Regions from separate parts of the Luoshenia tenuis genome, predicted to be linked through region 2. Evidence: riboswitches for the same ligand, from Rfam matches in the RefSeq annotation. Region 2 holds a riboswitch; the other holds the start of a gene.
The links. A riboswitch is a leader RNA that binds a small molecule or an ion and turns the genes downstream of it on or off. The one in region 2 is predicted to bind cyclic di-GMP.
Positions count from the first base shown of each region.

Region 1: linked by a shared signal. The riboswitch ahead of H8699_RS07165 (leucine-rich repeat protein) and the one ahead of H8699_RS10085 (Ig-like domain-containing protein) in region 2 are both predicted to bind cyclic di-GMP.

Region 1 is NZ_JACRSO010000002.1:475,984-480,376, reverse strand. It holds gene H8699_RS07165 (leucine-rich repeat protein) at 1-2,461, opposite strand, end outside; cyclic di-GMP riboswitch class I at 2,621-2,709, opposite strand; gene H8699_RS07160 (hypothetical protein) at 2,823-4,058, opposite strand; gene H8699_RS07155 (helix-turn-helix domain-containing protein) at 4,214-4,393, shown strand, end outside.
Region 2 is NZ_JACRSO010000004.1:180,141-184,533, forward strand. It holds gene H8699_RS10080 (glycoside hydrolase family 5 protein) at 1-1,132, opposite strand, end outside; cyclic di-GMP riboswitch class I at 1,416-1,504, shown strand; gene H8699_RS10085 (Ig-like domain-containing protein) at 1,613-3,625, shown strand.

The DNA of each region.
Region 1 (4,393 bases), on a different contig from region 2:
CTTGCGCAGAGGGGGCTGCCGGGCCCAGCGCCAGCACCAGCTCGAATTTTTCGATGCTGCCATCTCGCAGCGCCTGCGCCTCCTGCTGCGTCATGGCCGATAGCAGATCGCTGGGATTGGCGATGGATACGCGGTCCGCTTGTACGGCGGGGTCCAGATGGACGGAAACCTGCACCTGGGGCAGGGTGGCCAGCGCCTCATGCAGTGCCGTGCGCGCCGCGGGGGATATGCTGTCCTGCCCGGCAGGCATCGCCTCATAATGCTCTTTAGCGGCCAATATGGCGTCGGCCGCCTGGGCGGCCTCCTGAGGCGTCTGCGCATCTGCGATGGACGGAAGCGAGGCGATCATATCCTCCGCGTCATCGGCGGCGAGGGGGGCAAATTCCACCGTTAGGGCGTGGGGCTTGCGCACGTTGTAGAACGTGTAGCCGCTGGCGGCGGGCTGGGCGGCGCCATCCACGGTGATGCCCGCTACCTTATGGCCCGCTTGGGGCGTAAAAGTAAAGGTCATGTCCTGGCCGATGGGGGCATCCACCGCTGCTCCGGCAGGGGTGACCGCACCGTTGCCCTGTACGGTAACGGAGATGGGCTGCGTATCGATAAATTGCAGCGTAACGGCGCCGGTAACGGTCAGGTCGTGCGCCGGGTCGGCAGGGGTAAAGGTCCAACTGTAAGCGGCCTGCCCCAGGGCGGGCGTCTGTTCAGGGTCCCAGGCGATGGTGCCCTGGCTGTCCCCGGGGGAGAGCGAAAGGTCGGGCAGCCCATCCCCGATAAAGACGGTGGTTTCGCAGCTGGGGTTGACGGTGGGGGTCCGGTGGGTGATCTCAACGTCAAAATAGTACTCGCCGCTTTTGAAAAACTGTTTTTGGGTAGCCCGGTCATAGGCGTACACGGTGACCTGATACCAGGAATCCTCGCCGCCGGCGCTGTCTTCAATCTCCTGCACGGCGTAGGTGTTGCTGGTGCTCCACTGCACGCGTCCGCCCTGGTAATGGTTGACTTTATGCCAATCGTAGTAGATCAGCAGCTGGTCGGCTAACGGATGGGTTGCGGTGATGGAGAGCAGGCTCTGCGTGCCATCGTATTCCTTGTGCAGGGTGGGCTCACCCTGGGTAATGACCGGGGCGCTATAGATGTTGACGGCGTGCAGCACGCTGCCCGTAACTTTACTTGCAGGGCTCACCCCGGCTTGGGTGGGGAGGCCGGTATCGGTAAAGCTCCATACATGGTCAAATCCCGGCTGGGTGCTGGAGGTCACCTCCGGCAGGGCATAGCCGGAGTCTGCGCTCCAGACGCCCTGCGCATTGCGGACATAGTTCAGCGGTAAGTTGTACAGCCGCTCGATAGCGGCGCCGGTCCCCTCAAAGGTGACGGTGACCGGGTAAGCCAGCAGCTTTTTAGGGGTTGAGGCGGTGACCTTGGCCTTGTAGTTTTCGTACAGCGCCGCGGGGCTGACCAGGGCGGTGAGCTTGCCGCAGGAATTAAAGGCGGAGCCGCCGTTGACCAGTACCGTATCCGGGTTATCCGGCAGATACACGGTTTCAAGAGCGGTGCCGTAAAAGCACTGCGAGCCGATGGAGGTCAGCGTGTCCGGCAGAACCAGCGCGCCGCTCAGCCCGGAGCAGCCCTGAAAGGTCTGGCTCTCCAAAACGGCCAGGCCCGATGGAAGCCTGGGGACACCGGTAAAGCCGGTGCAGTCGCTAAATGCGGCGCTTTTGATCGCATGGATGGTATCAGGCAAGTTTAGGGCGCCGCTAAAGCGGGTATTGCTAAACGCCTTTGGACCGATGGAGGTAATGTTGGCCGGCAGGGTCAGCGTGCCGGTAAAGCCGCAATTGTTAAAGGCCTGCTGGGGGATCGCGGTAAAGCTAGGGTTGGTTGACAGGCGCAAGGCACCGTTTAAGCCGCTGCAACCATCAAAGCTGGAGTTGCTTAGGGCGGTAAGGCTGTCTGGCAAGGTCAGGTCGCCGGAAAAGCCGGCACAGTTTTGAAACGCGCACGAACCGATAGACTGCACGTTGGGCGGCAGCCTTAGCACGCCGGTAAAGCCGTTTGCCCCCCGGGAGGAGTAAAAGGCGTAATTGCTGATGGCGGTAAGATTTTGGGCGCCGGACAGGTCCAGCGAGGTAAAGTTTACCGTGCTATCATAATAATCATACTTGGGGATAAAGGTGGCAAAGGCCTTTTCGCCCAATGCCGTAACCGGTTTCCCTTTGTACGTTGCGGGGATGGATACCGCGATATCCGCCTTTTGCGCATCGTTTAAAGAGGCGATATATTCCCGGGTAAAACCATCAATGCTAAGGCCGCCGCCATAGCCGGAGGTGATAAAAATGTCCCCCTCAAACACCGTGGGTTGGGGTGCATCTCCCTGTGCCAGACCCATCAGGCCCGGCAGGGAAAAGACCAGCGCCAGGGTAAGGAGCAGCGCGCCGATGCGCTTGGCAGTTGGATGTTTCATGGATACGGTCTCCCTTCGTGGATGTTGTTGGATGTGTGTATCGCTTGTCACTTGGGCGCCTCATAAGGTGCTAATTTGATGGAGGCAGAAATGGATAAAAAAACTGCCCGGGTGGGACCGGGCAGGTAAAAAAGCGCAATGTGCTGATCTGCTTGCGTCGTTCGCAACCGGCTGCCATTTCTGATACGACAGAAGAAGGCCCTGTGGCTTTGCGTCCCTACGTTTCCGCAGGTTTGCTCATATAGAATTGGATGCCATTGAACACCAGTCTACGCCTTTTATAACAAGAAAGCAAGGGACAAACGCGATTTTGCTGTCCCTTGCTTGTAGCTTAAAGATGCGGTTTATGGGTTTTAGCGCGCTATTTGCGCCCCACGGTAGTGTTGTCCTGGGTGCGGTCCTGCAAAGCGTCGATGGGGTTGGGCGCGGTTTCAAACCGGTAATCCTCTCCCTTTAGGGCGATGTACTGCTCGATCACCTGATGGCTGGGCACACCGTCCACATTTTCATTCACCCACTGCTGGTAACGCATAAAGTCCGAATCGGAGGGCAGCTTATCTACCGGGCAATAACCCTCTTTATCCGCCGTCATATTCACGGTGGAGAGCACATGGCGCACGTAATCAATATTGCTGCCCAGGTTCAGCAGCTCGGGGAATTCGCCCTGCGGGATCAGCTGGCAGGCCTCTTTGTTCTCATACTTGGCCAAAAGTTCCGCGGCCTTATGCAGATGGGCGACCTCCATCTCAAAGAACTGCTCCCAGATGGCCTTGACGGCCGGGTCCGTTTCATCCTGGTAGCAGGAATAATAAAGATAACATTCGGTATATTCGTGCATGACCAGGCACTCCAATAGGGTGGTCGTGGTATCGATCAGGCTGCCGTATTGGGATACGTGCTGCTCTTCCACCAGGCCGATCTCCATATACAGCTTACGGCCCATCTCGGTGGGGTAAAAGCAGCCCACGTTCATGTAATAGTTCATGGTCTGCTGCTCGGCCGCGGTGATGATGGAGGCGTGCAGCTTGGTCAGCGGGTCGGCCGTAGCGTCGTGGATATAGGGCTTGATCTCATCATAAGGGTGGCGGTGGTGGGCGATGGTGGGCCTGCCGGGCATGATCTCGGTATAGCGGCCCACCAGGTTTTCGGCCTTTTCGCCGGTCTCCATATCCATCAGGTCCGCGTAGCGGTAAAGGTGGTCAAAATCCTCCAGCAGGGCAAAGTCCAGCGCGGCGCGCACGTTTTTATCCTTTTCGCACTGCGCCATGCGGGCCGTCAGGTCTACAGCCAGCTGCTCGTAGCCGATGGTCTGCTCCAAAATGGTCTCGTCCGCGGGCTTGAGCATGCTGATGGTCTTTTGCTGCTGCTGCTCGATGCGCCGCAGCAGGGCCAGCTCCCGGCGAAGGTCATTATTGGGGCATTTGCGCGAAAAGTTATGGGAGAAATACACGGCCTCAAATTCGGTGCCGTTCATCAAGATGATGCGGGTCTTGGTATAGGGATCGGTCTGGCGCTTGTCGTAGGGTTTGGGATACATGCCGCTCCAGTCTCGAATGCAGGATTCGAGCGAACGGGGTTTAAGCTCAAATGGGTTCATTGGTGGTGCCTCCTTACATATTTTGCTATGATGATAGTTTGCAGCCAAAGGCGCTATTTTATCCCGGGAGAATTGAATAAAAGCCGGGTACAGATGGCGATTTTGCCAGGAAAATATGCTATACTGTCCGTAGGTAAAAAGGAGGAGGATAACGATTGAGAGCTGCAAAGCAATGGGAGGCAATTTCGGAGGCGTGTAAACTGCTTTACGGGATCAGTCGCGTGCCCATCCACATCATGGAAGGGCCTGAACAGTTGGTCATGGCCTATCCACGAACGAGCCTGATGCAGAACTTGAAGCTTTCGCCATCCCTGCAGCAAAAGTTGGTAGAGCGG
Region 2 (4,393 bases):
GGTCAAAGATGGCCTGGCTCTTCTCAAAACTGGGCTTGGTGCCGCCCTCGCAGTAATCCCGCACTAGCGCCCAGTCCTCGGGCAGGGGGAACCCGTACCCGTGGTGGGAGATCCCGGGCTGGTCTGCCACCTTAAAGCACCACATGTTAAAGCCGATGTGGTACTGCACGTGCATCTCAAAGAAGGTGGCCATCCAGTCGTTGGAGCCGTTGGTCTCCCCCAGCCAGACCGGCACGTTCAGCTCGGCGGATTTGGCCAGGTAGCCCATCATGCTGCCCGGCTCGGGCGAGGCGCCGTAGCAGTGCACGTGGATGCACCAGTTGTGGCACTCCGGGTCCATATCCTGGTCGAAGATCTCCAGGCGGCTGGAAAAGCGGTGCCCCTCGATGGAGAGCATGTGCCGCCGGTCGATCTTGCGGATGCGGGCGATCAGCTCGTCGTAAAACCGGGAGAGCTGGGGCAGCAGGTAATCCCACTGGGGCGGGGAGAGCGGCTCGTTGAGCAGGTCGTACCCGCCTACGATCCAGCGGTCCTTATAGCGGCTGGCTAGCTCCTCCCAAAGGCGGATGGTGCGCTCGTAATTCTCAGCCTCAAACATGTGGGGCACGTTGTCCAGCCCGTCGTCGCAGGCGATGCCGCTCTGCCCGCCCGGGGCGGCGTGCAGGTCCAGGATGGCGTAGATGCGGTACTGCTCGCACCAGTCCAAGATCTGGTCCAGCATGGCAAAGGAATCCTCGTTCCAGTTGTAGCCCGGCTCCTCGGGCAAAAAGGCCCAGGCGCAAAGCGGCAGGCGGATGGAGTTGTACCCATCCTCCGCCACCTGGGCGATATCTTTTTCACCTAAATAGTTGCGGTACCACCGGGGCCAGAACCCGTCCCGGTAAGCGCTGCCGCACAGCTCGGCGATGGTGGCACTCATGGAGCGGGCGCGGTCCATCCGCCCGGGCAGGCGGAAGTCCTCCCCCCAGTCCTGCAGGCCGTTGGTGCCCCCCACCATGAAGCCCTCGGGGTTGTTCCAGTTGCCCATGCCCCAGCCCCGCAGGATGACCTCCTCGCCCTTTCCGTTGACCATGATGCGCCCCTGGGTGTGGAGAAAGCCCTCCACCCGCTGGCGGCTAAAACAGTTTGCCATGGTTTAATCCCCCTTCATTGGCGTGGCGGCAAAGGGCGGGGCCTTGCGCTCTCTCGCTCTTTACGCGCTGTTAATCTTTCTCCATTATAAGGGCGCGCGCAACGGGGAAACAAGGCCGGTTTTTTTACCTCTATAGGGGGCATTTTTTGGGGATGGCCCCCCTGCCGGGCCGATCCCACGCGTTCTACCATCTCTTTCCAGACGGAAAACGGGTTGACAGGGTGTTGCGCGGCGCGTAGAATGGGGGTCGAAAGTATTATATAAAATGTAGTACTTCATAACAAAATATCGTCGGCAAACCGGCCGAAAGGCTGGGACGCAAAGCTAGAGGGCCTTCACCGCCACAATGGGGTATGGCAGCCAGTTGCACCTTTTCCGCGCCTTTTATGGGGCGGCCTTCTTGCAATGCAATGGGGGCCGTCCCTTTTGCGTGTTTCCCCTTTTGGGTCTTGCCGGCGGATCAGAGAGGATGAAAGACAAATGAAGCATCATGTAAAGGCGTTTTTGGCGCTGGCGCTGGCGGTCTGCCTGCTGCCCCTGCCCGCTACGGGGCTGGCCGCGGGCGAGGAAGTCACCGGCATCGAAAGCCTGGAGCAGCTGGGGCAGATCACTGCCTCGGGCAGCTACCGGCTGGATGCCGACATCACCGTGCCGGACGGGGTCATGCTGACCGTGCCGGCGGAGCTGACCATCACCCTGGATTTAAACGGCCATAAGGTGGAAAAGCCCCAGGGCAACGGCCGTATCTTGGATAACTACGGCACCATGGTCATTAACGATTCCAAGGGCACCGGCGTGGTGGACGCCTACCGCAACGCCGTGGGCAACTTCGGCCATATGACCGTCAACGGCGGCACCTTTATCACCCACTCGACCGAGGGCGGCACCGCTATTTTGAACGAGGCCGGCGGCACCATGGTCTTTAACGACGTGACGGTCAACGCCTCCAACTTTGCCCACGTCAACGAGGGGACCTGCACCATCAACGCCGGGGCGTTCCACTCCACCTCCTCCAACCGCAACCCCAGCTTTGCCTACTGCGTGCGCAATTCCAATATCATGACGGTGAATAACGCCACCATCACCGGCATCCAGGGCGCGCTGGCCTCCAATGCCGGCACGCTGACGGTAAAGGGCGGCAATTTCTCTACCGATTGGAATGATTCCGCCTCTTTCTACGCGCTCTACATCGCCGGCGAGGCGGATGTGGTGCAGGGCTTTGTGTACGGGGGCAACTTCTCCAGCCCCAAACACGCCATCCACATCGGCAACGATAATACGAACGGCGACGGCGGCATCAATGCCGACGCCACCACGACGATTTACGGCGGCACCTTTAACGGCGGCATTTCGGCCATCTACGGCGCCCAGGTCACCGGCAACCCCTATGTGGAGGGCGGCACCTACCTTAAAAACGGCGCGCCCGACCCGGTGGTAAAAAGCTACCTGGCAAACGGCTTCATCTTTGAGGAGAGCACCGGCAAGGTGAAGGACGCGCGCATCAGCGCCGTAACGCTGGATCGCGGCAGCGCTACCCTTAACCCCGGGGATACCCTGCTTTTGAATGCCACTGTCACCGGCGGCGAGGCGGCGGATAAGACCGTGGCCTTTGCCAGCAGCGACGCATCTGTCGCCGCCGTGGACGCCCAGGGCAACGTAACCGCCCGGGCCGCCGGCAGCGCCGAGATCACCGCCACAGCGGGGGATAAGCGCGCCACGTGCACCGTTATCGTGGTAGAAAAGGCCCAGCCTCCGCAGGTGGACCCGGATGAACCCGTGGATACCGTCACCCCCGGCCTGCCCCAGCAGGCGGCCGACGCGGTGAATCATCAGCTTAAAGACGTGGTGGATCAGATCGTGACCGGCGGCACGCCGGATGCGGTCAGCCCCCAGACCCAGGCTGCCATCGCCCAGGCTGCCGAACAGGGCAGCGCCATCGCCCTGCAGGTGCAGGCCGCCCCGGTGACCCCCCAGGCGGCGGGCGCGGATGCGGAAAAAGCCCAGACCCTGGCCGGTGAAAACGGGCAGATCGCCCAGTATCTGGATATCCGCCTGGTGATCACGGCCGACGGGCAGCCCATCGGCACGTTGGATAAGCTCGACGCGCCCATCAAAGTGCAGGTGCTGGTGCCCGAGGCGCTGCTCAAAGAGGGCCGCAGCTTCTATGTCATCCGGGTGCACGAGGGCGTGGCCCAAAAGCTGCCCCTGACCCTGAACGGCGCACTGGGCGAGTTTGAGACCGATGCGTTCTCCACCTACGCCCTGGCCTATGAGGATGAGCAGCCTGCCCAGGGCGGCGGCGAGGCCGTGCTGCCCACGCCGCAGCCCGCTGCCCCGGCCACGCCTACCCCGGCCCCCACGCAGTCTGCCGGCAGCACGCCGGATACCGGCGAGTCCGGCTCCCTGCTCCCCTATGTGATGCTGGCGCTGCTGGCCCTTGCGGCCATCATCTGCACGCTGGGCTATAAGCTGCGCGCGCATAGGGCCAAATAAACTAAGGTTTTTGTTGCGAAAAAGGATCTGCGGGCACAACCCCGTAGATCCTTTTTTTGCCCCCATGCGCAAAACCCATACTTTAACGTTCGCATCCTATTGTCATTCAGAGCGCAGGCGAAGCCGGAGCGAAGAATCTGATGCGTTGGCAAAGAAGTGACTCTTGAACTGTAGGGCTGGAGGACATGCGCAGCCAAGAAAGCGTCAAGAGATTCCTCGCCTGCGGCTTCGGAATGACAGGTATGGCAAGGGTCGGGCTTCTACGCGCCTAAAACCAAAAACCACCTAAGCGGTAAGACGGGCGACAGCCCCTTCATTAAAGTATGGTTTTTTGTTCAGTAGAAAACCAAGGCTTCATGCGAAACAGGGAGAAAAGTTAGGGAACGTGTTTTATATGTTAAGGGAGCGCGGAACGAACGCCGCTAGTGGAAATCTATAGTGCCCGCGCCCGGTGGGCGATGAAGGGCACGATGATTTCTGTGAGCGTAAGTTGAGGGCAAGTGCCCTTTGGCACGAAGGCCGAAACCTCAGCGAACAGAGGTGGCCCCAGAGATGGTCCCGGTAAGTGAGTGCAGCGCTCTGTGAGCATGAGACAAAGGCGAGCGGCCAACGTGCCGCGAAGTCTGCGTCCATAGCGAACAGAGGGGGCGCAAGCAGGGGGATTCCGATTTCCCCCTTTACCCCCTTAACAATCCCTAAACCTAAAGGTCCTCTGTTCACTGTGGGTTCGCCCGTCGCGGCACTGCCGGCGCTCGTTCCGTACCCTCA